DNA from 4 places in the Micromonospora sp. DT47 genome. Region 1 is predicted to be linked to each of the others. Evidence: riboswitches for the same ligand, from Rfam matches in the RefSeq annotation. Region 1 holds a riboswitch; each other region holds the start of a gene.
The links. A riboswitch is a leader RNA that binds a small molecule or an ion and turns the genes downstream of it on or off. The one in region 1 is predicted to bind cyclic di-AMP.
Positions count from the first base shown of each region.

Region 1 (7,092 bases):
CCGCTGAGGGTGACCGTGTAGCCGTCGACCGTGGTCCTGGTCGCGGGCGCCGGCAGCGGCCGGGGCGCCAGCGGGCCGGGGACGGTCACGTCGACCCCGAGGGTGAGCGGCTCCCCGCCCGACGGGGTGAAGTCGGCGAAGGCCCGCCACACGCCCGGCCCACCGAGCGGCGAGTCGACCCGCCAGGTGCCGTCGGCGCCCAGCTCGGGGTGGACGTGCCGGAAGCCGGACAGGTCCCGCCGGGCGACGATCAGGTGCATCCGCTTGTCGTGCGCCACGTCGTAGCGGGTCACCGGCGCGCCGTCGGGACCGGTGACCCGGAAGGCGAACTGCCCGGTCGGGGCGGCCACCGGTTGCAGGGTGTAGCCGCGGTCGGAGACGAGCAGGCCGCCGGGCAGGTGCGCCGTGGCCGTGCCGTCGTGGCCGCCGGAGTCGTCGGCGTCGTGGCCGGCGCCGGCGGAGTCGTGACGGGTGTCGGCGGCCGGGGTGACGGGGCCGGCCAGGTGGCCAACCCCGTACGCCGCGCCGAACACCGCCGCGAGGCCGAGGGCGAAGCCGCTCAGCCTGGTAGCCGTGTTCATCGTGGTACCTCGGTTTCGTCGGTGACCCGTCCCGCCCCGACGAGGTCGTAGCCGGCCTCGTCGACCGCGGCGCGCACGGAGTCGGTGTCCAACGGGCTCTGGCTGGTGACGGTGGCCCGGCCGGTGGCCAGGTCGACCTCGACGCCGGTGACGCCCTCGATCGCGCCGACCTCGGCGCTCACCGAGTTGACGCAGTGCCCGCAGGTCATGCCCTGCACCTGGTACGTGGTGGTGACCATGGCAGTTCTCCTCCCAGCTCCGATGCTATACCCCCCAGGGGTAGCTTGCCCGGAGACCGTAGCATACCCCCCGGGGGTAGGCTATCCTTGTCGCCATGACCACACCGAGCACCCCGACCCGGGGTTACACCGCCAGCAAGGACCAACTGCTCGCGCGGCTGCGCCGCGTCGAGGGCCAGGTCCGCGGCATCGAGAAGATGGTCGACGACGACCGGTACTGCATCGACGTGCTCACCCAGATCTCCGCGATCCAGGCCGCCCTGGACAAGGTCGCCCTCGGGCTGCTGGACGGGCACGCCCGGCACTGCATGCGGGAGGGGGCGGCCGAGGGCCGCGCCGACGAGATGGCCGGCGAGATGATGGCCGCCGTCGGCCGCCTGATGAAGCGCGGCTGACCCGGACACCCGGTCGGCGAGCCGGGCGGACCAGCGGCCGGGATGGCTACCATTCTCCAACGATGACCCTCCGTCCACCGCCATCGCCGCCCGCGCACCGCGCCGGGGGCCGGCTCCCGTGGGCGGCGTCCCGGTCGTGCTGCGCGCGGGCGTGCCGCCTTCCGGGCCACCGCGCCGTCCGCCCGCCGTACGTGACGACGCCGGCACCCCGGGTCGACGCCCGGGCCCGTGTCCCGGTCCGGCCGTGCCGCCGGTGAACCGACCAGCCGGCTGACACGTACCCTGCCCCGGATCGTCAGGAGACTCACCATGGGCGCCGACCACACCCGTCCCGCTCCGTCCACCCCGCGCCGGGTGCGACGGATCCTCGTCGCGACGGTGGTCCCGCTGTTCGTCATCACGGTGATCGCCGCGCTGGTGCTCTGGCCGCAGGACACCCGGGAGCCGGACGGCGGGGGTGACGTGCCGCGCTACCACGGCACGGTGACCCGGGTGGTGAACGAGCCCTGCCCGCCCACGCCGGAGGTCCCCGAGGGGGCGCCGGGGGTGGCCGGTGGGCCGTGCGGCACGGTGACCGTCAAGGTCGAGCAGGGGCCGGACGCCGGGAAGCAGGTGGAGACCCCGATGCCGTCCGGGCCGGGCGCGCCCACCGTGGCGGTGCACGACGAGATCGTGCTGGTCAAGCTTTCCGACCCGGCGGACCCGACGGCCAGCAGCTGGAACATCGCCGAGCACCAGCGGGGCAAGCCGCTGGTCTGGCTGGTGGCGCTCTTCGCGGCGGCGATCGTGGCGTTCGGGCGGCTGCGCGGGCTGGCGGCGCTGGCCGGCCTGGCCGCCAGCTTCGCCATCCTGCTGGCCTTCGTGGTGCCCGGCATCTCCGCCGGCGGCTCACCGCTGCTGATCGCGATCACCGGTTCGGCGCTGATCATGTTCGTGGTGCTGTACCTCACCCACGGGGTCACCGCGCAAACCTCGGTCGCGGTGCTCGGCACGCTCGGCAGCCTGGTGCTGACCGGGATCCTCGGCACGCTGGCCACCGCCGCCACCCACCTGACCGGGTACGGCAGCGAGGAGGCCACCACGCTGTCGATGTACCAGCGCGACGTCGACCTGCACGGCCTGCTGCTGGCCGGCATCATCATCGGCTCGCTGGGCGTCCTCGACGACGTCACCGTCACCCAGGCGGCCACCGTCACCGAGCTGGCCCACGCCAACCCCGGGCTGTCCCGGTTGCAGCTCTACCGGGCCGCCACCCGGGTCGGCCGGGCGCACATCGCGTCCACGGTCAACACCATCGTGCTGGCGTACGCCGGCGCCTCGCTGCCGCTGCTGCTCCTGCTGACCGCCGACAGTCGGCCGGTGAGCCAGATCCTCACCAGCGAGTTCCTGGCCCAGGAGATCGTCCGCAGCGCGGTGGCGACGCTCGGCCTGGTGGCGGCCGTGCCGCTGACCACCGGCCTGGCCGCGCTGGTCACCACCGCCGGACGCGGACCCGCCCCCGACTCGGCGCCGCCGGACGGCCCGGCGCCCACGCCCCGCCCCCCGGTCGACCGTGCCGCGGCGCTGGAGGCGCTCAGCGCGCCGCGGCACGGCCGCACGTCCACCCCGGCCCCCGCTCGGTGGCCCGACCCGGAAAGGAACACGGACACGGCATGGTGACACTCCGCTGCGTGACCGCCCGCGGCGCGGAGGCTGATAACCGCGTCACTGATCACGCACCGCCATTGCGAAATAACGCGTTTAGTCGGGTTCTGGACGTAGATCCCTGGTACTCCTCTCGGGTAACCTCGCTGCCGGTCACCGCCGAAGGCGCGCAGCGGCGCCTGCGGTGCCACCGCCCAATCGCCGCACGGCGAGCCGGGGAACCAGGTATCTGGGGTGAATCCGCGACAGCGGTAGGGGCCACTTCCGTCCCGAACCCGTCAGCTAACTCGGTCGGCGGTCGAGGGAAGGGAACACTGTGACGGCACCCCTGCGCCGCTGGTTGACACCGGTGGTGGCCGTGCTCGCCGCCCTGGCGATCGTCGCCGGGCCGGCCCCCGCGATAGCCGCGCCCTCCACCCCGACCCCGTCGGGGCACGAGGAGGACGGGGAGCCCAAGCTGCTCACCGACGTCATCGAGCTGCGCAACCGCGAGTACTCCAAGGCGAAGTCGCAGCTGGAGAAGTCGAAGAAGCGTCAACGGCAGCTCGCACTCGAGGTACGCCGCGCCCAGGACGAGCTGGAGGCGCTGCGGCCGCGGGTGGGCCAGATCGCGGCGCAGTCCTACCGGACCGGCCGGATCGGCGCGGTGGCGATGCTGCTGGAGAGCGGTGACCCCGACTCGTTCGTCAAGCGCGCCTCCGCCCTTGACGAGCTGAACATGGTCAACGCGCAGAAGCTCAGCGGGATCACCGCCGCCAAGAACCGCGCGGAACAGGCCAAGCTGGCGCTCGACGGCGAGGTGCGCGAGCAGCAGCGGCTCACCAACGACATGGCCCGGGAGAGTCGGGAGGCGGAGAAGGCCCTCGCGCTGGTCGGCGGCGAGGGCTTCACCGGCGGCCTGGTCAACGCGACGTCACCGGTCGCCCGGATCGGGCCGGGCCGGACGGCGGACGGCGACTGGCGTCCCGAGTACCGTACCGAGAACGACCCGACCACCTCGGGCCTGATCACGCCGCGCACACTGCACGCCTACAACGAGGTCCGCCGGGCGGGCTTCAAGCGCTTCGCCGGCTGCTACCGGTCGGGCGGGCCGTGGGAGCACCCGAAGGGCAAGGCCTGCGACTGGTCGCTGCAGAGGAGCGGTTTCGCTCCCTGGTACAACAACGACACCCGGATGTACGGCAACAACCTCGCCGCGTTCCTGATCCGCAACGCGGACCGGCTGGGCATCTACTACGTCATCTGGAACCGGCAGATCTGGTTCCCGGCGACCGGGTGGAGGTCGTACAGCGGGCCGTCGAACCATACCGACCACGTACACATGTCGATGCTCTGACGACGCCGCCGCGTACCACCGAGGGCCGTCCCGCCGAGTGCGGGGCGGCCCTCGTCGCGTACCCGGGGGCGGGTCAGCCGGCGACGGCGGAGGCGCGGCCGTCGGGACCCGGCTGGGCCGGCACCGCGGTGGCGGGTCCGCCGGCCGGCACCGCGGCCACCGTCCGCACCTCACCGGCGGTGAGCCGGTACGACATGCCGACCACCGCGCACCGCCCGGCGGCCACCTCGGCGGCCAGCATCGCGGAGTTGCCGAGCAGGGCCTCGACGGTGTACGCGATATGGATGTCGACGATGCCGTCGATGTCGTCGACGCCCTCGGCGGCCGCCCGCCGCAGGCTCGGCCAGACCGCGTCCACCACCGCCCGGAGATGGCCGGCCGGCGGCGTACCGGTACGGGCGGCGTCCCGGGCGGCCTGCACCGCGCCGCAGGCGTCGTGCCCCAGCACCACCACCAGGGGCGTGCCGAGGACGGTCACCGCGTACTCGACGCTGCCCAGCACCTCGGGGCCGGCGGTGTGCCCGGCGGTCCGGACCACGAAGAGGTCGCCGAGACCCCGGTCGAAGATGATCTCCGCGGCGAGCCGGGAGTCCGAGCAGCCGACGATCACCGCGAACGGGTGCTGCGCGTCGGCGACCGCGGTCCGGTGGCCGGCGTCCTGATTGGGGTGGCGTGGGGCGCCGGTGACGAAGCGCCGGTTTCCGGCGTGCAGTTCGGCGAGCGCCTGGGTCGGAGTGGTCGGGGCCATTGCCTCACCTCGGTCCGCGATCGGCCTGGTCAACCCGGCCGGCGACGGAGGCGGCCGCCGTCCCACCGTCACACGCAGCGGAAGATACGTCAAGATTTACGTGATATAGATTTCATGCTTTCCGCTGGTATCACCCGGCTAAGCCGGACAGGCCGGACGATGCGCGGAGGCCAGGGCCGAAAACCCGAAGGCCGGGCCATACCATGGCGGGCATGGCGACTACAGCGAACGAGAACGGGAGTACCAGGAACTGGACGTTCCTCACCAACCATGGGCACGTGCTGCTCGCCATCGCCCGCAATCCCACCGCCCGGCTGCGCGACGTCGCCGAAGAGGTGGGGGTGACCGAACGGGCCGCCCAGGCGATCGTCGCCGACCTGGAGGCCGGCGGTTACCTGCGACGCACCCGGGTCGGCCGGCGCAACGAGTACACGGTCAACCCCAGCGGCCACTTTCGACACCCGGCCGAGGCGGACCGCCAGGTCGGCCACCTGCTCGCCCTCTTCACCGGCGAACCGGCCGGCTCCGGCTCCTGAGCTGAACGGTCAGGCCGCGACCGCGACCGCCACCCATCCACATCGGACGGGTGGCCCGGGTCACCCGTCCGCTCGCCGTCGTGCCGCTGCACACTCCGGCCCGAGGCGTTAGGTTGGTGGCGTGCCGACCGTAGCGACCACCCGTCCGATCTGGGCGGCGACGCTGCGCGTGATGCGCGATCTCACCCGGCTGGCGGTGACCACCCTGGTGCTCGGCGCCGCGGTCGCCGGCACCACCGGCCCGTCCGCCGCCGCCTCCGCCCCGGTCCGGCCCAGCGTGGTCGCCTCCCGGGTCGCCGAGCTGCCGGCCACCGCCCGGCCGACCGACGCGCCGGCCGCCGACACCTCCCCCCGGCCGCTCCCGGCCCGGCGTGCCGCCGCCTCTGCCCATCCGGCGCCGCTGGCGCCGGCGGCGACGACGGACCCGGTCCGGGACGCCACCGGCCGGCGCGGTCCGCCCCGGCACTGAACCCTCGCGACACCCGTCCGGGTGTCGGACCCGACCGCCGCAGCCGCGGCCGCCCGGTCCGGTCCCACGGGTGCGCCCGCCAGCTCGCACCGGCCGCCGACCCCGTCCCCGCTCGTCCCTCCACATCGTTCCCACCGTGAGGTGCTGGTGATGCAGACCGTCTTCTCCGCCGTCCTGCCCGACGTCCCCGCCGCCGCCCTGATCTGGCTGGCCCTGCTCGCCGTCGCGGCCGTCGCCGTGGCGGGCCTGGTCGTCCGCCCGGACCTGTTCCGGCTCGCCCTCGCCGGCCGGTTCCGGGAGGCCGCGCTCCCCGGCGACCTCGAGCTGGCCGAGGAGGAGCGGGAACGCACCCGGTACGCCCAGGAGGTCGCGGTGGCGGCCGAACGCGCGGCGGCGACCGCCGAGCGGCGGCGGGCCGAGTGGCTGGCCGTCCAGGAGGAGGTCGAGTCGGCCTGGCAGGCGTACGAGACCGCCGAGGCGGACGTCCGCCGGCTCTCCGCCGCCGCAGCCATGCCGCTGCCGCGGACGGTGCGCACCCCGGCCGAGTACGCCGACCGGGAGCGGTACCTGCACCGGGCGGCGCTGGACGCGTACTGGCGCAAGGAGTTCTCGGTCGAGCAGCTCAGCGACGTCTTCGGCCACCGCGCCGGCTGGGACCCGCGCCGGCACCCGGTGGAGCAGGAGCTGCTGCTGCGCCGCGCGGCGCGGGACAACCTGGCCGCCCGGCACCGGGCCGCGGTGGAGCGGGAGCAGGCAGCCTGGCGGGACGCCGACATCGCCGCCTCGGCCGCCCGGAGCCTGCGCGACGAGGCGTTCGCCGCGCTCGACCGCAGGCCGGAGGAGTCGGAGTCGGTGGTGCCGATGCCGGAGACCCGGCGGCCGGTGGCGGAGCCGACCCGGGAGTCGGCGGCCGTGGCGCGCGGTCGGGCGGCGGCCGCCGCGTACTGATCGGACAACGGCCGGCGGCGGCTCGTCCCGGGCGGGCCGGGCGTCGTTCGGCTAGCGTGGCGACATGTCCCGGGAGACGTGGGTCCTCGTGGTGGTCGGCGGCATCCTGGCGCTGGCCACGCTGGTCGGCGCGGTGCTGCTGGCGATCCGGGTGGTCCGCACCCGGCGGCTGCTCGGCGCGCTCGGCGTGAGCGGC
Region 1 is NZ_JBNCLC010000001.1:52,264-59,355, forward strand. It holds gene ACLQ2U_RS00280 (hypothetical protein) at 1-581, opposite strand, end outside; gene ACLQ2U_RS00285 (heavy-metal-associated domain-containing protein) at 578-820, opposite strand; gene ACLQ2U_RS00290 (metal-sensitive transcriptional regulator) at 916-1,215, shown strand; gene ACLQ2U_RS00295 (YibE/F family protein) at 1,525-2,874, shown strand; cyclic di-AMP (ydaO/yuaA leader) riboswitch at 3,041-3,171, shown strand; gene ACLQ2U_RS00300 (coiled-coil domain-containing protein) at 3,176-4,195, shown strand; gene ACLQ2U_RS00305 (carbonic anhydrase) at 4,269-4,943, opposite strand; gene ACLQ2U_RS00310 (helix-turn-helix transcriptional regulator) at 5,147-5,479, shown strand; gene ACLQ2U_RS00315 (hypothetical protein) at 5,601-5,948, shown strand; gene ACLQ2U_RS00320 (hypothetical protein) at 6,099-6,896, shown strand; gene ACLQ2U_RS00325 (DUF1232 domain-containing protein) at 6,961-7,092, shown strand, end outside.

Region 2 (7,092 bases), on a different contig from region 1:
GGCGCCCGGCGGTCGGTTGCAAAGGAGTCGGTGACCGGTGGCAACCTTGCCCCCCCATCGTCACGTCCAGGGCCAGCCGCCCACCCGCCCGGCGGGCCTGCGGCGGGTCGTCCACCGCCTGCTCACCCTGGTCGCGGCGGTCGCCGTCGGCGCCGGGATGCTCGCCGTGCCGGCGCACGCCGCGCCCTCGCCGGAGGAGATCGAGGCGGCGATCGACAAGCAGTGGGAGCAGCTTGAGCCGACCATCGAGCAGTACAACAAGGTTCGGGCCCAACTCAAGGTCAACCGCAAGAAGTCGGCGGAGCTGCAGAAGAAGATCGAGCCGCTGGCCCTGCAGAGCGAGCTGGCGATGAACCGGGTCGGCGATCTGGCCTCCCGGTACTACATGACCGGCCCCTCGCAGGACATCGCCGCGCTGCTGGTCAGCACCAAGCCGGGCACCCTCGCCGAGCAGCTGACCATGCTGGACCGTCTCGCCGCGCAGCAGCGCAAGGACGTCGAGGGTGTCCTCCAGGTGCGTCGTAGGTACGACGGCGAGAAGAAGAAGCTCGACGCGCTGATCGCCGCCCAGGCCAAGCAGGAGAAGGACCTGGCGGCGAAGAAGAAGCAGATCAACGCCGAGATCAAGCGGCTGCAGGCGTCGATGCCGAAGACCACGGTGAAGGTGGCCGGCTGCCCGACCATCAACGGGGTGGTGAGCACCGCCGCGCAGACCGCGATCCGGGTGGCCTGCCAGCAGGTCGGCGACCCGTACGTCTGGGGTGCCACCGGCCCGAACTCGTTCGACTGCTCCGGCCTCACCCAGTACGCGTACAAGGCGGCCGGGATCTACCTGACCCACCACACCGGCGACCAGTGGAACGAGGGCAGGGCCATCCCCCGTTCCGAGGCGCGCCCGGGCGATCTGGTCTTCTTCTACAGCGACCTGCACCACGTGGGCCTCTACCTGGGCAGCGACAGAATGGTGCACGCTCCCCGGACGGGTAAGCCGGTCCAGGTGACCAGCATCGACTACATGCCGGTTGCCGGCTTCCGGCGACCGTACTGACCTCGGTCCGAGCCGCCGCGAACCCCCGGTCACCGACCGGGGGTTCCGCGTATCCGGACACGGTCTGTCACGGCATGGCGGGTTGCGGATCGATAACGGTCGTCTCTACTCTGGTCAATCGTCGGCCGCCACCAGGTCCGTCCAACCCGGGCGGTAACGGCCGGCACCGCCGAGTCGCCTCCGGGCGAGCCGGGGACCCAGGTACGCCGGGGTGAATCCGCAGCCACTGCGGTAGGGCGCTCCCTTCCCGCCCGAACCCGTCAGCTAACCCGGTAGGCGGTCGCGGAAGAAGGAGTACGGAGCCCGGTGGCACACCATGCCCCGCGGTCACCGTCGGTCCGGTCGACCCAGGTCGTCCGGCGGGCGGCTGCGCCGCGAACACGCTGGTCCCGCTTCACCACCGCCCTCGCCGCCCTCACCGGCGTCGCCGTCGTCCTGACCGGTGGCGCTACGGCGGCGCACGCCGATCCGTCGGTCGCCGAGATCGAGCGGCAGATCGACCAGGACTGGAACAGGCTCGAACCGATCATCGAGCAGCACAACGCCACCCGCCAGGACCTGGCCGCCAAGCGCCGGCAGGTCGCCGCGCTGGCCAGGCGGATCGAACCCTTGCAACTCCGGGTCGAACTGGCGATGAACCAGGTCAGCGGCCTCGCCGTCGAGGCGTACAAGGGTGAGAACCTCTCGGTGGTCAACGCGCTGCTGGGCAGCCGGTCGCCGAGCGAGGTGGTCGGGCAGCTGGAGCTGCTCGACCGGTTCGCCCACCGGCAGCAGCGCGAGGTGCAGACGGTGGTCGTGCTGCGCGACGAGTTGGCCGCCAAGAAGGCACCGCTGGACGAGATGGTCGCCCAGCTGACGCGTACCGAGGCCCAGCTGGCCGCGAAGAAGAAGCAGATCAACGCCGAGATCGACCGGCTGCAGAAGCTGCGGCTCAAGGTGTACGGCAACGGCGGCGGCGGACCGCTGCGCCCGGCCCCGTGCCCGGCCGGCTATCCGGGTGGCGCCGCCGGGATCGCGGTGAAGTTCGCCTGCGCCCAGATCGGCAAGCCGTACGTCTGGGGCGCCGACGGCCCCGGCTCGTACGACTGCTCCGGTCTGATGCTCGCCGCCTGGGCGAAGGCCGGGGTGTCGCTGCCGCACAACGCCCGGCAGCAGCGCCAGGTGACCGCCCGGGTGAGCCGGGCCGACCTGCGCGCCGGCGACCTGGTCTTCTACTACTCCGACCTGCACCACGTCGGCATGTACGCCGGTGACGGCTGGGTGGTGCACGCCTCCCAGGCCGGGGTGCCGATCAAGATGAAGCGGGTCGACGACGGGCCGGTCAACAGCTACGGCCGGCCCGGCTGACGGGTGCACCGGGCTCCCGGGCCGTCCCGGGAGCCTGCGCGTCAGCGGGTGGGCGGGAGTGGTGAGGCGTGGGGGGCATCGGTGGCCGGTCGCGAACCTGTGACGGCCTGGAGACGGCCTGGCGGTCGCGGAAACCGAACGCCAGGCCTGCTCCGCTGACCTGAATCGAAGCGCACTGTCAGCTTGGGAATTGCCGATATCCGGCTGCCTACTGCGTCGGCGGCCTGGTTTCGGCGGTCTCTGGTGGCCTCGGCTGACGTGCGGAAGCGACTCAAGTTCCGCCTGGCGCTGGCGCGCCAAAGCCCGGCTGAAACCGCTCAGACGGTGGGCCGACTTCTGCCCACCACCGCCCACGCCGAACCTCAACACCGGGTACGCCCTCCAACACCCGGTCGGGATTGACCAAGCTCGCCAGCGATTGGGCCAAGTCGCCTCGCAACTCAGCGACAGCCTCCTCCACGGTGTCCCGCTCGCTCGACCAGTCGATGTCGGCCGTCCGCAACTGCTGCCCGGCAAGCTCCGACACAGCGTCCGGATCATCGACTGTGACCTCCAGGCGGCAGTACACCTGCACGATGATCGACTTCGCGTCCTCCACGCGCGAAAGCGTCCCACATGGCCGGCCCGCGCTGTAGCAGCGAGACTGGCCGCTTGCGGCCCGAGGATTAGAAGAAGATCGTGGTGGGCTGGCGAGAGACCCCTGGCCCTGCTCATGCCGTCCGTTACTGTCGGGCGGCGTCGGCTCTGGCTGGCGTACTTGGCTGTACGGATGGCTGTACGACTGCTTGATGAGAGGGCGGGGACTGGTGCGGGGCGCGTACGAAGGCGATCAGGTGACTCTCACTTTGAACCGCGGTGAGGTCGGCCGCTTGGCGGCAGTCTTGGCGGAGGCGACTTCTGGTTCATCCCGTGCCGAGTTCTTCATTCGCGTCGGCTGTTCACGGCCGAACGTTGAAGCACTCGTGCAAGAGCTTGAGTCACTGGCAGCAGGTCGACCGACCGCCTTTGAGGTCCAGCTAGCGGCTGGCGTGGAGCGAGAAGGGAACCCGCCTCGGCCGAGGCAATGAACGGCACACACTGACCGTGGCATCAAGCCCTGCGCGCACCGTCAGTTTGGAAGAGCGTGCTCAAGCGGTCGTGATGCCCGAAAAGCTCACCACCGGCGGCCAACCGACCGGCTCTCGTGCCCTCTCGCGACCGCCGCGCTGCGGCTGCTGGCCCGTGGCTGGCCCGAAAGACGGCCCGAGGCGGTGAAGGTCAGCCGGCCTAGGGGCGCTCGTAGCCACAGATGTCGTGGAGCGGGGGCGGTGGACGCGATCCTCGGCCGTGGCCTGATCGATGTTCACGCCTGGGGACGGCCTGACATGCGAGTGGATCTATTGCACAGCAGGTCAGCGCCTACTTGTCGGCCAGGTGCGCCAGTTCTGCCAGGAGCGACTCGGGGTCGGCCCGCGCTGGCCCTGGTACCGCGACCCGTAGACGGCCGAGCCGTACGGGTGCTCGGCCGGCGACGAGAGCCGGAAGATGCAGAGCTGGCCGATCTTCATGCCCGGCCAGAGGGTGATCGGCAGGTTCGCCACGTTCGACAGTTCCAGCGTCACGTGCCCGGAGAAGCCCGGGTCGATGAAGCCGGCGGTCGAGTGGGTGAGCAGGCCGAGCCGGCCCAGTGAACTCTTGCCCTCCAGTCGGCCGGCGAGCTGGTCGCCGAGGGAGATCACCTCCAGCGTGGAGGCGAGCACGAACTCGCCCGGGTGCAGCACGAACGGCTCGCCCTCGGGCACCTCGACCATCGAGGTCAGGTCGTCCTGCTGCATCGCCGGGTCGATGTGGGTGTAGAGGTGGTTGTTGAAGACCCGGAAGAGCCGGTCGAGGCGCACGTCGATGCTGGACGGTTGCACCAGCGTGGGCTCGAACGGCTCCAACGCGAGCGTTCCCGCCTTGATCTCGGTGACCAGGTCGCGGTCGGAGAGCAGCATCGACACACCTTATCGAGCGAACCGGGCGACCCGCGTGTCGGACTGCGCGTTCGTACACATGTTCGATAGACTGTCCGCATGGCTTCCTGGTCCGAATTCGCCGCCGACGAGCCCCGACTCGCCGACGGGATCCGCCTTCTCCTCCAGCAGTACGGGCCGGGCTTCGGCTACCTGGCCACCGTCCGCGCCGACGGCGGGCCCCGGGTGCACCCGGTCTGCCCACTGATCAGCGACGAGGGGCTCTTCTGCTTCGTCGTCGACTCGCCCAAGCGGCGCGACCTCGAACGCGACGGGCGTTACGCGCTCCACTCGTTCCCGCCGGAGGAGAGCGACGACGAGGCGTACGTCGCCGGCCGCGCCCGGCCGGTCGTCGATCCCGCCTGGGTGGCCCGGGTGGCCGAGATCGGTCGGGCGGCACCGCAGGTCGACTGGCGGCTCTTCGAGTTCAGCGTCGACGTCGCGATGCTCACCCGCCGCGGTCAGGGTGGCCCGATGAGTCCCGACGCCGGGCGCCCGGCCGTCCAGGTCTGGCTCGATCCGCGGGCCGTGCACCAGGGCGACGACGTCGCCGGCGTAGCCGACCAGCGGCCGGCCCGCCGCGGCCGGCACGGCTTCGACACCCGCCGCACGGCCGCCTGAGCCCCGGAAACGGCGGTGCCGGCCCCGTCGTGAGACGGAGCCGGCACCGGTGTCCTGCCGGTGTTACGCCGCGCGGTAGGCGTTCCACGCGGTCAGCATGCGGCTCGCCTGACCAGCGGTGAACTGGTACATGCACGAGTCGTAGGTGTAGTCCATGAAGTTGGTGATCGGGTCCAGGCCGGCCGTGGCGCAGGTGTCCCGCCCGGTCGGGCACTGGAACGCCGGCGAGGCCTCGGCCGGGGTGTCGCTGACGCTGTCACCCGAGCCGGAGCAACCACCCTGGAAGGTGTGGTAGAGGTTCAGCCAGTGGCCGACCTCGTGGGTGCCGGTGTCGCCCTGGTTGTAGTTGGTGGCGGTGCCGCCCGGCAGCGACTCGCTCAGCACGACCACGCCGTCCATGCTGTCGAGCTTGCGCTTCGGGAAGGTCGCCCAGCCGAGCAGGTTGTCGCTCAGCTCACCCAGGTACACGTTGAGGGTGTTCTTGCCGCCCTCGCGCAGGCTGGTCTTCATCTGCCGTTCGGCCGACGAGCCCTGCACGATCGGGTACCAGGACGGGTTGGTCACCCGGTTGATCTTCGTGAGCTGGAAGCCGAAGGCCGTGGCCGCGCCGCCGGTGGCGCCGCCGTAGGCCTGGTTGAGCACGCTGATCTGCGAGGTGATCAGCGAGTCCGGGATGTTGCCGCCGGCCCGGGTGCCGTCCCGCTGGATGACGTGCACCACGACCGGGATGCTGACGGTGGCCAGGGTGGTGGCACCGGTGCCGGCCCGGAAGTTGGCCCGCTCGCGCAGCGCGGCGACGAGGTCGGCCTCGCGCTCGCGGACCTGCGCTGCGGTCAGCTCGTTGGGGTCGTGCTTGGCGACCCCGCCCTTCTTGATCCGAGCGTCCGAGTGGACGTCGGCCGGCTCGGCGCAGACCTCTGCCGGAGCGGCGGAGAAGGCGGAAGCAGCGGGAACGACGCCGACGGCGGCGGTGCTGAGCAGCAGCGCGAGGGTCGTCGACGCGACACCGACGGTACGTCGGGTCAGCAGGTTGGGACGGAGTCCCATGGGCCCACCTCTTTCTCGCGGCGCGACAGGGGGGTATGTCGCACCGTGGCTGGGAACGTGCGGGTGACGTTACAACCGATCGACAGATTTGAGAACGGCCATATGTTGCCGCTGTGAAACTGTTGCCCTCCTGTGGACACGGTCCGTCCCGGACTGATCACGGTGGGGTGCGGTCGGGCTCGCCGGGGTACCTGGTGCACGGGGGCGGTGACCTCAGGTACAGTGGTGCCGCCTGCGGGTGTAGTTCAATGGCAGAACATCAGCTTCCCAAGCTGACAGTGCGGGTTCGATTCCCGTCACCCGCTCCACGATCGAGGCTCTGGCCAGGACGCGAGTCCCAGCCAGGGCCTTCGATATTCCAAGGTCAGCGATCATGCCGCGTGCCATTGACGTGCCTTAGCCTGCTCTTCACGGCTCCGGTCAGCCACCCTCGAAGCCCCGGAACGTGCCGGACTCGTCGACGCCGTCGGCGAAGTCGGCCAAGTCCATGTTCGCTTCTCCCAGCCCGTCGCCGCCGCCGAGATTCCGGCGCTTCTTGCCCCCGGTCTTCCGGTCGGCCGCGCACTTCCTCTTCGCCGGCTTGTCCGCCGCCGTCTTGGTCTTGCCCACCTTCTTGGCCCGTTTCCGGTCCGCGCGCACCGCCTCGTGCAGCGCCTGGGCGATGGCCCGATCCGCCTCCGCCGTCGCGTGCTGATAGATCAGCGCGGCCTGCGACGAGTCGTGCCCCATCCGAGCTCCGCGCTGTACACCGCCCCGGACGGGTTCGACGGCGAGACCAGGACCTTAAGTTGCAGCTGACCGCGCGACTTTGCCGACGACAGGACGTTCGTTGGATCGCGACCTTGCGGCAGCCCGATGTGCCTCTGAGCGATCGCTGATCTCTATCGACAGGCTGACCGGCTGCGTCGAACCGGGGCGCAGCCGCTGTGGCAGGCTGGCCGACGTCCCTCCGGCCGGCATCGGCCGGGCCGGCCGGCCACGCTGACGGACGACAAGAGCCTTTAAGCCTCAGGGCTCCGCCCCGAACCCCGGCCC
Region 2 is NZ_JBNCLC010000005.1:7,590-14,681, reverse strand. It holds gene ACLQ2U_RS09340 (C40 family peptidase) at 38-1,048, shown strand; cyclic di-AMP (ydaO/yuaA leader) riboswitch at 1,206-1,342, shown strand; gene ACLQ2U_RS09335 (NlpC/P60 family protein) at 1,355-2,395, shown strand; gene ACLQ2U_RS09330 (hypothetical protein) at 2,667-2,993, opposite strand; gene dcd (dCTP deaminase) at 3,787-4,371, opposite strand; gene ACLQ2U_RS09320 (pyridoxamine 5'-phosphate oxidase family protein) at 4,450-5,010, shown strand; gene ACLQ2U_RS09315 (zinc metalloprotease) at 5,074-6,057, opposite strand; tRNA gene ACLQ2U_RS09310 (tRNA-Gly) at 6,292-6,365, shown strand; gene ACLQ2U_RS09305 (hypothetical protein) at 6,478-6,786, opposite strand.
Region 2: it holds a riboswitch for cyclic di-AMP, as region 1 does, so the genes downstream of both, ACLQ2U_RS09335 (NlpC/P60 family protein) here and ACLQ2U_RS00300 (coiled-coil domain-containing protein) in region 1, are expected to answer to the same signal.

Region 3 (7,092 bases), on a different contig from region 1:
CCGGCGGGAGTCGTTCAGCTACACGGTGCAGGCGCGCTGCTCCCGGGCGGACGCGGTGGCGTTGCTGAGCGATCCGGCCCGGCAGGGCGAGCTGCACCCGCTGATCGTCCGGGTACGCCGGCTGCCGCCGCGGCCGGGAGCCCGGGCCAGCTACGCGATCACCGACCGGCTGGAGCTGGGGCCGCTGCGTTTCCCGGTCACCTACCAGGCCGACGTGCTGGTGGTCACCGAGGACGAGATCGTCACGGTGGCCCGCCAGCAGCCCGGCACGACGGTACGCAACCACACCCGGCTCCGGGAGGAGTCCGGGGTGCTGCGGATCGACGTGGAGATCACCCTGGCCGCGCCGGCGCCGCTGTTCGGGTACGCGTTCCGCCAGGCCCGCGCCGCGCACCTGGGGCTGGCCAGCCGGCTCGGCGCGGTGCTGGACCGGGAGGCCGACGGCGGTCCGGTCGCCGGCTGACCGGGCCCGCGCCGCTCAGCCGCGTCCGGCGGTGGTCACCGCCGCCGTCCGGCGGACCGCCACGCCCCGGCGGGTCCGCCCCCACGGCTTCCAGGTGGAGATCACGGTCATGCTGACCAGCAGGGCGGTCGAGACGGCGGGCGCGACCACCACGTCCACCCGCTCGTGCGCGGTCGCGTCCGGTGCTGCGGCGGCGCGCAGGTTCGGGGTGAGCAGGAAGAGCACCAGGCCGACCATCGCCGTGGTCAGCACCAGCTTGACCAGCACCCAGCGGTACCGGAGCAGCCCCCACGGGGTGAGCAGGGCGCTGGTCACGCCGACCAGCCAGACCAGCACGCTCAGCGGCGCGAAGAGCCAGGTGGCGAGCAGCGCCGCCGCCGGGTAGACCACCTCCGGGTCGGCCCCGCGCAGCCCGGCGACGCCGAGGGTCAGCAGGACCAGGTCGGCGCCGAGCCAGCCCAGCGAGGTCACCAGGTGCAGGGTGAGCAGGGTCTTGCGGGCGTCGGGGGAGCGTCTCCTCATGCCCCCGATGCTCGTCCGCGGGTCGCGGCCGGTCGTGGTCCGGGCGACGACATCCGCTGTACGACGAGGGGCGTACGCCGGTGGCCCGCCACGGGGGCGGGCCACCGGCGTGTCGGGTCAGTACACCGACAGGTGCACGTGGTTGGTGTGGTCGCTGGACGGGTCGCCGCCCGCCCCGCTGTACGACTTCCAACCGCTGCTGGGCAGCCAGATCTGCCGGTACCAGATCACGTAGAGCACGGCGAGCCGGTCGGCGTTGCGGATGAAGTACGCGGCCAGGTTGTTGCCGTACGTCTTGTCGCCGCCGGTGGCGTCCCCGCCGAAGCCGTCCGGCTGCGCGGCGAAGTCGCAGGCCCGCCCCTTGGGGTGCTCCCCGGAGCCGCTGGGTCGGTAGCAGGAGACGTACCGCTTGAAGCCGGCCGCCTGGGCCTGCTGGAGCGCGTTGAGCATCCGCGGGGTGATGCAGCCGTCGGCCGGGGTCGGGTCGTTGACCGTGCACGACTCCGATGGCCAGGAGCCGTCGGGGTTGCGCGGCGCCGCCTTGGCGTTCGCGGTGGAGGTGCCCCGGGTCGACCCGCCGCTGTCGGCGGTGGTGTCCGGTTTGGCGGCCGCGGCCACGGCGAGCGCCCGCTCGGCCTGCTGCTTGCGCTTGGCCATCACGGCGACCTGCTTGCGCTGCTCGACGACCTCCCGGTCGAGCGCGGCCCGGGTACGGCTGGCCTCGTCCCGGGTCCGGACGAGGTTGCGCAGTTCACGGTCCTCGTTGGCGGCGACCGTCTCCAGTGCTGCCGCCCGGTCCACGAAGCCTTCCGGGCTGCTGCTGTTGAGCAGCGCCGAGACCGGCCCGAGCCGACCCGTGCGATAGGCCAGGCCGGCGATCTCGCCGACCTTGCCGCTGCGCACGGTCAGCTCCGCCGCAACGGTCTTGAGCTGCGCGTTCAGCTCCTGCTGGCGCTTGCTGGAGCGGGCCAGCGCCGCCTTGGCGTCGAGCCAGCCCTTGCTGGCCGTGTCGAGTTGGGCCCGCAGCGCGGGGGTGCCGCCCTCATCGTCCCCGGGGGCGGCGAGTCGGGTGGTGGGTGCGGCGGCGGTGGCCGGCGTGGCCACCGGCGCGGACGACACGCCCACGGCGAGCGTCGCGACGACCGCGGCCACGAGTCGCGCGGTGGTTCGTCGTACGTGCATGCAGATGTCCTTCCGTCAGCCGCCGACCGGGTTAGCTGACGGGTTCGGGACGGAAGATCCCTACCGCTGACGCGGATGCACCCCACGAACTTGGTTCCCCGGCTCGCCCCGTTGGGCGATTAGGCGACGGCCACCGCCGGCGCCGGTGGGCGCCGCCGTGCGGAGGCCGGGGCCGAGCCTATAGGTACGGGTGTGACACTCGCCCGTTTCGTGACTCACGGTACGGGAGGGAATGCCGTTAAATTCGGCAAAATAGGTCAAGAGGGGCGCAAATCTTAAGGAGTTCCTAACTACCAGTGGGACGGCCCGCAGGCGCCCGGCGACGCGCCCGGCTCGATCTGCAGGGTGGCGTGCTCGATCTGGAAGTCCTCCTGCAGGGCGCTGCGGGCGGCGGCGAGCACCGTACCCACCTCGGCCCCGGGGGTGGTGGTCAGGTGGGCGGAGGCCACCTCCATGCCAGAGGTGAGCGTCCAGACGTGCAGGTCGTGCACCTCGGCCACGCCCGGGACGGCGGTCAGTCGGTCGTGCACCGCGGTCACCTGGAGGTGCTCCGGTGCGGCCTGGACCAGGATGCGCACCGCCGCCCGGCCCAGCCGCCAGGTGCGAGGGAGGATGAACAGGCCGATCGCCACCGCCACCGCCGGGTCGGCCCACCACCAGCCGGTGCCGGCGATCAGCAGCGCCGCGCCGATCACGCCGAGCGAGCCGAGCAGGTCGCCGACCACCTCCAGGTACGCCCCGCGCAGGTTGAGGCTCTCCTGCGCGCCCGCCCGGAGCAGGGCGAAGGCGGCGAGGTTGGCGAGCAGGCCGAGCGCCGCCACCGCCAGCATCGGGCCGGTGAGCACCTCGGGCGGGTCGCCGAACCGGCGTACCGCCTCGATCAGCACGTAGACCGCGACCCCGCTGAGCAGCACGGCGTTGGCCAGCGCGGCGAGCACCTCCAGCCGGTAGAGCCCGAAGGTGCGCTGCGGGTCGCCGTCGGCCCGCCGGGTCGCGGTGATCGCGGCGAGGGCCATCCCGATGCCGAGCACGTCGGTGAACATGTGCCCGGCGTCGGAGAGCAGGGCCAGCGAGCCGGTGCCGAAGGCGGCGACCGCCTCGACCACCATGAGCGCGGCGAGCAGCCCGAACGCCGCCCAGAGCCGGCCCCGGTGGCGCTGCGCGGCGTTCGCGACCGCGCCGCTGTGGTCATGACCTGCGCCCACGCCCACACCTTCCGTCGCCGCCGCGGACCGGGACCAATCTATGCTCACATCGCTATGTGTGCAAGTGAACGCCGGGGTGGTGGGACCTCAGCCGGCCGGCTCGACCGTGGTCAGGCGCTGGGTGGCCCGGGAGAGGGCGACGTAGAGCGTGCGCACCCCGGACGGCTCGGCCCGGATCTCACCCGGGCAGACCAGCACCACGCCGTCGTACTCCATGCCCTTGGCCTGGAGGCTGGTCACCACCTGGAGCCGGGAACCACCCCGGTCGCCCAGCCAGCCGGCCACCTCGTCCCGGCGCGGCACCGGGGTGATCACCCCGACCGTCCCCTCGACCTCGGCGAGCAGCGTCTCCACCGCCTCCACGGTCACCGGGACCAGTTCCGCCGCCGGGACGATCAGCGCGACCGGGTCGACCCCGGTGGAGCGGACCGCGGTCGGCAGCGCCAGGTCGGGGTGGAGCCGGCGGATCTCCGCCGCCGCCACCGCGAAGATCTCCGCCGAGTTGCGGTAGTTGGTGGTGAGGGTGAACCGGTGCCGGCGGCGCCGGCCCAGCGCCTGGTCCCGGGCCCGGTCCAGCTCCGTCGGGTCGCCCGACCAGGCGGTCTGCGCGGGATCGCCGACCACCGTCCAGGACGCCAGCCGGCCCCGCCGGCCGACCATCCGCCACTGCATCGGCGAGACGTCCTGCGACTCGTCCACCACCACGTGTGCAAAGTCGCGGTAGTCCTCCGGGCGCTCGCGGTCCGCCGCCCGGGCGGCGCGCTGCCGGTCCGCGAAGGTGCTCAGCTCCCGGACCCCGCCGGCGAGCTGGTACGGGTCGCGCCTCTGCTTCGCCCGGCGCACCGGCTTGCCCATCATCGCGTCCAACTCGTCGAGCAGGGCGATGTCGGCCACCGTGAGCCCCTCGGTGTCCAGCGTCCGGTACGCCACGCCGAGCAGCGCGATCTCCGCGCGGGACAGCATCCCCCCGGCGTACCGGTGCAGGCGCTCCGGGCGGGCCAGCCAGCCCAGCACGTGCCGGGGGTGCAGCCGGGGCCACCACGCCTTGAGGAACTCCCGGAACTCGGGCCTCTCGATGATCTCGTCCTCGAAGGCGCGCTGCTCCGGTAGGCGCGCGCCGGTCAGCCGGCGGGCCTGCGCGTAGAGCGCGGCGAGCACCCCGTCGAAGGCGGCCCGGCGCACCTCGTTGCGGCGGGCGCCCCGGGACAGCGTCCGGTCCCGGATGCCGTCCAGCTCCCGGCGCTCCAGCCGCAGCAGGGTGCCCCGGTACAGCAGGCGCAGCTCGTCCGGGCTGTCCGGCACCGCGTCCCGCACCGCGCGCTCCAGCACCCGGCGCATCCGCAGCGAGCCCTTCACCGCCGCCACCTCGGGCGGGTCGGTCCGGTTCGCCGACATGCCCGGGAAGAGCGAGCCGAGCGAGTGCAGGGTGGCGGTCTCCTCGCCGAGCGAGGGGAGCACCGAGGCGATGTACTCCACGAAGACCGAGGACGGGCCAACCACCAGGATCCCGCCGCCGGCGTACCGGCTGCGGTCGGAGTAGAGCAGGTACGCGGCACGGTGCAGGGCGACCGCCGTCTTGCCCGTGCCCGGGCCGCCGGAGACGATCGTGACCCCCGAGGCGGGGGAGCGGATCGCCTCGTCCTGCTCCCGCTGGATGGTGGCGATGATGTCCCGCATACCCCGCCCGGTGGCCCGGGAGAGGGTGGCCAGCAGCGCACCGTCGCCGACCACTGCCAGGTCCGGCGGTGCCGACTCCGGGTCGAGCAGGTCGTCCTCGATCCGGGTCACCTTCTCCGCCGAGGAGCTGATCGTGCGCCGCCGGACCACGCCCAGCGGCTCCGTCGGGGTGGCCCGGTAGAACGCGGCGGCGGCCGGCGCGCGCCAGTCGACCACCAGGGTCTCGGCGTCCTCGCCGCGGACCCCGAGCCGCCCGACGTGCAGCACCTGCCGGTCGCGCAGGTCCAGCCGGCCGAAGACCAGCCCCTCGTGCTCGGCGTCCAGCACGTGCCGGCGCCGGGCGGCGTGGAAGACCATCGCGTCCCGTTCGACCAGCGCTCCGAAATTGCCGACCCGGGCCTGCCGGTAGCCGTCCCGCTCGGCGCGGGCCGCCGCGCGGCGGAGTTCGGCGAGGCGGGCGTACACCCGGTCGAGATGCCGCTGCTCGACGGCGATCTCCTGCTCCAGGGTGGTCTGGTCGGTCAACGTACGGGCTCCTGTGCGGCGACGGGTGGCCGGACGCGGACGCGCCGGGCGGAGAATGAGGGTACGGGCAGCGTACGGGCACCCGTCGAGGCCGGGTCGCGACCCGCGACGTCGGCCACCCGCCCGGTGCCGCTCAGCGCGCCGACGTCGCCTCCGGGGCCCCGGTCAGCACCCGGTGCAGCACCCCGGCGAGGGCGGCGTTCACCTCGTCCGGCCGTTCCATCATCAGCATGTGCCCGGCCCCCGGGCAGACGGTCAGCTCGGTGACCGGCAGCGCGGCCGCGATCGACTCGGCGCACGGCGGCGGGGTGAGCCGGTCCCGGTCGCCGACCAGCGCCGCCGCCGGCAGGTGCGCCAGCGCGGCCAGGGTCTCCAGCCGGTGCTGGGCGCCGATCGAGGCGCGGAACCCACCGATCGAGCGCAGCGAGGCCCGGGCCACCGCCGAGGTGACCAGCCGGATGTCGGACGGGTCGCAGCGGTCGCCGAAGAGCATCCAGCGGATGCTCGGCTGGAGGGCGCGCAGCAACGCCCGGGGCGGCCGCCACGCGCCGCACCGGGCCAGCACCCCGGCGCCGGTGGTCTCGGCGAGCCGGATCAGCCGGGCGATGCGCGGCGACAGGCCGTAGGCGGTGTGCGTGTGCCCCTCGGCGGTGGTGGAGACGAAGACCAGCCCGGCCGTCCGGGCGGCGAAGTGCTCCGGGTGGCGGTGGGCGTACTCCATGACGGTCATCCCGCCCATCGAGTGCCCGACGAGCACCACCGGGCCGGTCGGGGACACCTCGTCCAGCACGGCGACGAGGTCGTCACCGAGCTGGGCCAGGGTCGCCGTGCGCAGCGCCATGCAGCTGGACCGGCCGTGGCCGCGGGCGTCGTAGGTGACCACCCGGACCGAGTCGCCGAAGCGATCCCGCAGCCCGGCCAGCTGCCGGTGCCAGGCCCGCCCGTCCAGCGTCCAGCCGTGCAGCAGGACCGCGGTGACCGCCGCGTCCACCGGCCCGGTCACCTCGACGTGCAGGCGTACGTCGTCGGGAAGACGTACCTCGAGTCGTTCCGGCATCGCCACCTCCCCGGGCCGCCCGTCCCTCCGCCGGGTTGACCCGGCGGCAACACCGGCTACCCGTCATGACACCACGCCAACCGTGGTGGTGAGAAGATTCGCAACCCGGCCCCGCGAGGTCGGATCGGTGACCAGGCTGGGGGCATGTCGTCGCCGAGTCGTCCGCCGGCCACCGGGGCCGGACGCACGCCGCGGTCCGCCCTGGCCGAGCTGCTCGCCGGCAACCGGCGCTTCGTCAGCGGCCGGCCGGTGCACGGGCACGACGTCACCGCCGCGGCGGCCGTCGCCTCCGGCGACCAGCAGCCGTACGCGGTGCTGCTGGGCTGCATCGACTCCCGGGTCCCGCTGGAGGCGATCTTCGACCAGACCTTCGGGTCGATCTGCGTGATCCGCACCGGCGCGCACGTGCTGGACCGGGCGGTCTGCGGTTCCATCGAGTACGTGGTGCACCAGCTCGGAGT
Region 3 is NZ_JBNCLC010000013.1:94,338-101,429, forward strand. It holds gene ACLQ2U_RS20455 (SRPBCC family protein) at 1-463, shown strand, start outside; gene ACLQ2U_RS20460 (hypothetical protein) at 479-985, opposite strand; gene ACLQ2U_RS20465 (coiled-coil domain-containing protein) at 1,103-2,167, opposite strand; cyclic di-AMP (ydaO/yuaA leader) riboswitch at 2,172-2,303, opposite strand; gene ACLQ2U_RS20470 (cation diffusion facilitator family transporter) at 2,458-3,372, opposite strand; gene ACLQ2U_RS20475 (HelD family protein) at 3,460-5,574, opposite strand; gene ACLQ2U_RS20480 (alpha/beta fold hydrolase) at 5,708-6,631, opposite strand; gene ACLQ2U_RS20485 (carbonic anhydrase) at 6,776-7,092, shown strand, end outside.
Region 3: it holds a riboswitch for cyclic di-AMP, as region 1 does, so the genes downstream of both, ACLQ2U_RS20465 (coiled-coil domain-containing protein) here and ACLQ2U_RS00300 (coiled-coil domain-containing protein) in region 1, are expected to answer to the same signal.

Region 4 (7,092 bases), on a different contig from region 1:
ACCACGCCGTCGACGGCGAGCCCGCGCATGTCCTGGTACCAGCGGACGCCGGCCTCTGTGGTCGCGCCCCACCGTCCGCTCGCCGGGCCGCACACACCCTGGTCCTCGTCGTCATCGAAACCGCGGGCCGCGCTCCCAGGAGACTCGGGGGCAGGCAGCTCTGCTGCGCGGCAGCGATCACCCCAACCTCGGGGGGGCGACCAGCCCTGTCGGCGATCGTCCCGGCTCGGCCAGGCCAGGGGCTTTGGCAGAGGCTCCCGGCGCCTGGACCATCGGCCGTACTTCGTGCCCAGCTGGTGAGGACCGCTTGGCACTCCCAGCGATCTCCTTGTCTCATGTTCCGTCAGTGTGGCCGGCCGGCCCGGCCAATGCCGGCCGGAGGTGGCCTGCGGGCCGCCTTGATCTGATAGAGCGCAGCTCGGCAGTCTGTGGCCGTCGCCGGGTGTTCTGTCACGGGACATGAGCTGCGGCGATGGCACCCGGCATACTGATCGCATGCGGCAGGCGTTCGCTCACGAGGCGATTCTCCTCATGGCGCCGGACGCCGACACGCAGGCTCCCGGTGCGGCGATCACTATGGCCTTGTGCGGCCATTGGGAACACGAGCCGCCATGCCCCTTGGCCTCGCACCACACCCGTGCGGATCGGAGCGACGGTGAGGTGCGTCTGAGGATTCTGTTCGCTGCCGAACCGGAGCTGGAAGACACCGTCCGGCAGCGCATCGACCTGGCGCTGTCCCGCGGTCAACTGCCCGGTCCGGAAGGCGCGCACACGCGGTGGCAACTACGCATCAGCCGACGCAGTGAGGTCTCACCTGAGGAGACGAACCACGCCACGCGCTTGACGCGCGGCTGAGCCACGCACGGTGGCGTCCATGGAAGTGGTGTACGACTTGCCGGTGATGGGCGTCTGTCGGGCAGCTCGTTCCGCGTCGACCCCACCTGCCAGCAAGATCAGGCTGATCCCGCATGTCCAGGGGCGTTGCGCGTGCGTCATGGCAGCCTCGGCGTTCCCCAGGTCGAGGGCGGCGTATGCCAGGACGCCTTGCAGCCTGGCGGGCGCGGGCCCGACTGGGCGAGGTGACCGCCGCGATCGCGCGGGGGCGGCCGTGGCAGGCCGACGAGTTCGGCCGGGCCGTGACCGGGCGGCAGGGGAGCAAGCTGATGGCGCTCCGCGCACCACCCGGGATGAAGGCGACGGCGTGTCACTGATCGTCCGGACGCAAAGCGAGGCCACCACAATGAACTGGGACGGGTCGGAGAGCGGGCATGCCGAGGTGACGCTCTGTTACCGCCTCCGGTACCAGGGCGAGACGGCGGACCCGGTGGCCGAGGTGGACTGTCCGGCCACCGCCCCGGTCACCCCGCGCCCCGAGGCCACCCTGCCGAGCGGCTGCGCCGGGAGTTGCCGACCGGCACCGCCGCCACCGTGGCGTCCGTCGGCGCGGTCCTCGACGGTCTCGCGCTCGACCCCCGGGTACGCCGGGACGTCGCCACCGCCGGCGGCCATGTCGGACTGGCGCTGCGCGCGGACCGGCGCGGCGCGTGCCTGCTGGCCAGAGTGGTGGGTGATCGGGTGGAGGTGTGGAGCCCCAGTGCGGTTCAGCTCCAGCCCGGCGAGTTGAGCCGCACGGGGGAGACCGCAGCCGCCAGCCAGGGCCAGCGGTCACCACACTGAGGACGGGATTGTCTACGCCTGTGGACGGTCCGCAACTCGGGAGGTCGCCCCTTCGCCTGACCGGGTGAAGAACTTCACAAGAAGTGGGCAATCGGCCGAAACGGCTCCTAACGTCGTTCTGGTCCGCCATCGCGGACACCACGGTCGGTAACGCCTAATCCATGCCGCCGACCGGGACCAAGGCAACTGGCATGGAGCGGGGGACCCACACGTTCTTCGGTGCACGTCACCTCGGGGTGAAGCCGCCTGCGGCGGCCGGGCTCCTCGGCCCGAACCCGACAGCTCACCTCGTCGGCGTGGAGGATCACAGATGGCAACTGAACACACCGCCCGTCACCGACGGGTCAGCTCGCGCCGGGTCGCCGTCGGCACGCTCGCCGTCGGCGCGGTCACCGGGATCGCCGCCGTTCTGGCGCCGGCCGCTCCGGCCAGCGCCGCCAGCGTCAACTGGGACGCGATCGCCCAGTGCGAGTCCGGCGGCAACTGGCACATCAACACCGGGAACGGCTACTACGGTGGCCTGCAGTTCTCGCAGGGCACCTGGTCCGGCTACGGCGGCAAGAAGTACGCCTCCCGTGCCGACCTGGCCAGCCGTGGCGAGCAGATCGCGATCGCCGAGCGGGTGCTCGATGGCCAGGGCATCGGCGCCTGGCCGGTGTGCGGCAAGAAGGGTGGCTCGACGAAGAGCTACTCCAGCGGCTCCGAGAAGTCGGAGAAGCCGCAGAAGTCGGAGCGGCGCTCCGAGTCGCGGTCGACCGCCAAGTCGAAGAAGACCGAGCGGTCCGCCCAGCAGAAGCAGGGCAACAGCCGCAGCGAGCGGCGCAGCGCTCCGGCGTCCAGCGGCGACACGTACGTGGTGCGGCCGGGCGACACCCTGTCGCAGATCGCCGACGCGAAGGACCTGGCCGGTGGCTGGCAGGCGCTGTACGAGCGCAACAAGCGCGTCGTCGGCGCCGACCCGGGCCTGATCTTCCCGGGTCAGAAGCTCAGCCTCTGACGCATCGCCCCTCATCGAGGGCGCACCACCGCACCGACGACGCCCGGCCGGTCCACCGGCCGGGCGTCGTCGTGTCCGGACCGGCCGGCGGGTTCTCCGGAGCGGTCCGGCGGGTAGGAGCCAGCAGTGGGCCGCCGGCAAGACCCGGGACCTGCATTCGCGCGACCGCACGGGGATAGGGTTGGCCCTGGTGTGCCGGGAAGTCTGGTCGGCGATGGGACGACGTGACCCCTGCCGACGAGGAGACCCCGTGACCGACGCCACCCGGCGCCGTGCCATCCTGTTCGCCCGACTCTCCTGGGGCGAGACCAGCCGGATATCCGCCATCCTCCGCAAGGAGACGGTCGGCGGGGCACTCCTGCTGGTCGGCGCGCTGGTGGCGTTGATCTGGTCGAACTCGCCCTGGGCGGACGGCTACCGGTCGCTGCGGGACGTCACGTTCGGCCCGGCGTCCCTGCACCTCGACCTCAGCCTCGCCACCTGGGCGGCGGACGGACTGCTGGCGATCTTCTTCTTCGTCGCCGGGCTGGAACTCAAGCGCGAGTTCGTCGCCGGTGATCTGCGGGACCCGCGCCGCGCGGCGGTGCCGGTGGCTGCGGCGGTGGGCGGGGTGCTCGTCCCCGCGCTGCTGTTCACCCTGATCGCCGGGGCCGCCGGGGCGGGCGCGGTCAAGGGATGGGCGATCCCGACGGCCACCGACATCGCCTTCGCGCTGGCCGTGCTGGCCGTGGCCGGGCGCTTCCTGCCGTCGGCGCTGCGCACCTTCCTGCTCACCCTGGCCGTCGTGGACGACCTGCTGGCCATCGTCATCATCGCCGTCTTCTACACCTCCAGCCTGGCGGTCCTGCCGCTGGCCGCCGCGCTGGTCCCGCTGGCGATCTTCGCGGTGCTGGTGCGGCGGCGGGTGCGGTCCTGGTGGCTGCTGCTCCCGCTGGCCGCGGTGACCTGGGCGCTGGTCCACGCCTCCGGGGTGCACGCGACCGTGGCGGGGGTGCTGCTGGCGTTCAGCGTCCCGGTGATCCGCAGCGAGGCTGCCGGCGGCCCGGACGCCGGCCCGGGCCTGGCCGAGCACTTCGAGCACCGGTTCCGGCCGCTCTCCGCCGGGGTCGCGGTGCCGGTCTTCGCGTTCCTCTCCGCCGGGGTGACGGTCGGCGGGCTCGCCGGCCTGGCCACCGCGTTGACCGACCGGGTCGCGGTGGGCATCGTGGCTGGCCTGGTCGTCGGCAAGCCGATCGGCATCCTGACCGCCACCTGGCTGGTCTCCCGGTTCACCCGGGCCGACCTTGACAAGGGCCTGAACTGGCTCGACGTGCTCGGGCTGGCCCTGCTGGGCGGGATCGGCTTCACCGTGTCGCTGCTGATCGGCGAACTCGCATTCGGGCTGGGCAGCGAGCGCGACGACCACGTCAAGGTCGCGGTGCTCACCGGCTCGCTGCTCTCCGCGCTGCTGGCGACGGTGATCCTGCGGGCCCGCAGCCGCTTCTACCGTCGGGTGCACGAGGTGGAGACCGTCGACGAGGACCACGATGGCGTCCCGGACGTCTTCGAGCGCGAGGCCGGCAACGGCGCCTGAGGGCCGGCCTTCGTCGCGGCCGAGACCCGCTAGGGCGACCCGGCCGGGTACGCGCGGGTCTCGGCCGCCTTCACCGCCGCCCACACCCGCTGCCCGGGCACCAGCCGCAGCTGCGCCGCGGCGGCCGGAGTGACGTCGGCGGCGGCGGTGACCGCGCCGGTGAGCTGGACCCGCAGGTTGTCGCCGTGCCGCTGCACCCCCGCGACGGTGGCGGGCCAGGTGTTGCGCGGGCTGCCCTCGGGGCGGTGCGGGTGCAGGGCCACCGCGGCCGGCGGGAACACCACGAAGGCGTCCCCGTCGAGCCGGTCGGCGGCGGCGATGGCGAAGCCGTCGCCGAGGTGCACCAGATGGCCGTCGGCGCGGCCGCGGTAGAGGTTGAGCCCGACCAGGCGGGCCACGTAGTCGGTGCGCGGCCGGGCGGTCACGCTCGCCGCGTCCCCCTCCTGGACCACCCGGCCGTCCTCGACGATGACCAGCCGGTCGGCCAGCGCGAGGGCGTCGAGCGGGTCGTGGGTGACCAGCAGCGCCGCGCCGGGGTGATCGGCCAGGTGCCGGTGCAGCTGGGCCCGGGTGTCCAGCCGGGTCCGGGCGTCCAGCGCCGCGAGGGGCTCGTCGAGCAGCAGCAACGTCGGATGTACGGCGAGCGCCCGGGCGAGGGCGACGCGCTGGGCCTGCCCGCCGGAGAGCTGCCGTGGCCGGTGCCGGGCGTACCCGGCGAGGCCGACCCGGTCCAGCCAGCCGGCGGCCCGGTCCCGGGCGGCCCGCCGGTCCAGGCCCTGCCGGCGGGGCCCGAACGCCACGTTGTCCCGCGCGCTGAGGTGCGGGAAGAGCAGGTAGTCCTGGAAGACCACGCCGACCCGCCGGCGCTCCGGCGGCACCCAGGCCCGCCGGTCGGGCCGGTCCAGCTCCACCCCGTCGAGGCGGACGTGCCCAGCGGTGAGCGGTTGCAGCCCGGCCAGCGCGCGCAGGGAGGTGGTCTTGCCGGCGCCGTTCGGGCCGAGCAGCGCGACCACCTCGCCGGCGCCGACCGAGACCCGGGCGTCGAGCCGGAACGCGCCCCGGTCGACCACCAGGTGCGAGTCGAGCAGCGGGCCGGTCACGGGCTGGTGATCCAGCGGTCGCGCAGCCCGGCGAGGATCGCCACCGACACGGTGAGCAGGATCAGGCTGAGCACGATGGCGCCGTCCAGGTCGGTCTCCAGCGCCAGGTAGACGGCCAGCGGCATGGTCTGGGTGCGGCCGGGATAGTTGCCGGCGAAGGTGATGGTGGCGCCGAACTCGCCGAGCGCGCGGGCCCAGCAGAGCACCGCGCCGGCGGCGACGCCCGGGGCGACCAGCGGCAGCGTGACGTGGGTGAAGGTGGTCCAGCGGCCGGCGCCGAGGGTGGCGGCGGCCTCCTCGTACCGGCTGTCGGCGCCGCGCAGCGCCCCCTCCACCGCGATGATCAGGAACGGCATCGCGACGAACGCCTCGGCGAGCACCACGCCGGTGGTGGTGAACGGCAGGGTGAGGCCGAACGTGCTGTCCAGCCAGCCGCCGAGCAGCCCCCGGCGGCCGAAGACCAGCACCAACGCGACGCCGCCGACCACCGGCGGCAGCACCAGCGGCACGGTGACCAGCGCCCGCACCAGCCGCCGGCCGGGGAACTCCACCCGGGCCAGCAGCCAGGCCAGGGGTACGCCGAGTGCCAGGCAGAGCAGCGTGGCGAGGGTGGCGCACTGCAGGGACAGCCGCAGGGCGGTGAGCACGCCCGGCGCGCTCAGCCGCTCCGGCAGCGACGCCCACGGGGTACGCAGCAGCAGCCCGCCCAGCGGCAGCACCAGGAACAGCAGCCCGAGGGTGGCCGGCACGAGCAGCGCCACCGGCACCCGCCGCCCGGGAACACGCGGTCGCCGGACCGGCGTCTCGTCGACGAGCGGCATCAGGAGCCGGACGGCGCCTGGAAGCCGGCCCGGGTGAGCACGGCCCGGCCCTGGTCGGAGCGGACGTACGCGACGAAGGCCCGCGCGCCGGCCGGGTTGGGGGCGTCCGTGAGCGCCACGATCGGGTAGTCGTTGACCGCGCCGGCGGACTCGGGGAACTCCACGCCGTCGACGGCGTCGGCGGCGGCCCGGGCGTCGGTGCGGTAGACCAGCGCGGCGTCGACCTCGCCGAGCTTCACCTTCGACAGGGCGCCCTTGACGTCCTGCTCGAGCGTCACCGGGGTCAGTCGCACGGTCGCCGCGTCGAGGGCCTTCGTCGCCGCCGCGCCGCAGGGCACCTGTGCGGCGCAGAGCGCGACCTTCACCTCCGGCCCGGTCAGGTCGGCCAGCCCGGTGATCTTCTGTGGGTTTCCCTTGGGCACGGCGATGACGAGCTGGTTGCGGGCGAAGGCGGCGGGAGCGCCCTCGGCGTTGCCGGCTTCGGTCACCGTGGCCATGTTCGTCGCGGCGGCGGCGGCGAACACGTCGGCCGGCGCGCCCTGGTTGATCTGGGTGGCCAGGGCGGAGCTGCCGGCGAAGTTGAAGGTGACCGTCGCGCCGGGGTGGGCGGCCTCGAACTGCCGGCCCAGGGTGGTGAACGACTCGGTCAGCGACGCCGCGGCGAACACCGTCACCGTCCCGGTCACCGCGTCCGCGTCGCCTGAGGGCGCGGTGCTCCCGCCGCCGCAGCCGGCCAGGGCCAGCGTCGCGAGCACGGCCAGGGTGGCTGCGAGCCGACGTGCGGTCATCAGTTCCTTCCCCTTCCGCCACCGCCGGGGGCGGCCCGTTCCACCACGACGGTGGTCGACTTGATCACGGCGACGGCCACCGAGCCGACCCGCAGGTCCAGCTCGTCGACCGCCTCCCGGCTCATCAGCGAGACGA
Region 4 is NZ_JBNCLC010000029.1:9,567-16,658, reverse strand. It holds gene ACLQ2U_RS28950 (peptidoglycan-binding domain-containing protein) at 1-95, opposite strand, end outside; gene ACLQ2U_RS28945 (hypothetical protein) at 496-855, shown strand; gene ACLQ2U_RS28940 (hypothetical protein) at 1,032-1,211, shown strand; gene ACLQ2U_RS28935 (hypothetical protein) at 1,429-1,677, shown strand; cyclic di-AMP (ydaO/yuaA leader) riboswitch at 1,819-1,989, shown strand; gene ACLQ2U_RS28930 (transglycosylase family protein) at 1,988-2,674, shown strand; gene nhaA (Na+/H+ antiporter NhaA) at 2,925-4,247, shown strand; gene ACLQ2U_RS28920 (ABC transporter ATP-binding protein) at 4,277-5,347, opposite strand; gene modB (molybdate ABC transporter permease subunit) at 5,344-6,168, opposite strand; gene modA (molybdate ABC transporter substrate-binding protein) at 6,168-6,956, opposite strand; gene ACLQ2U_RS28905 (TOBE domain-containing protein) at 6,956-7,092, opposite strand, start outside.
Region 4: it holds a riboswitch for cyclic di-AMP, as region 1 does, so the genes downstream of both, ACLQ2U_RS28930 (transglycosylase family protein) here and ACLQ2U_RS00300 (coiled-coil domain-containing protein) in region 1, are expected to answer to the same signal.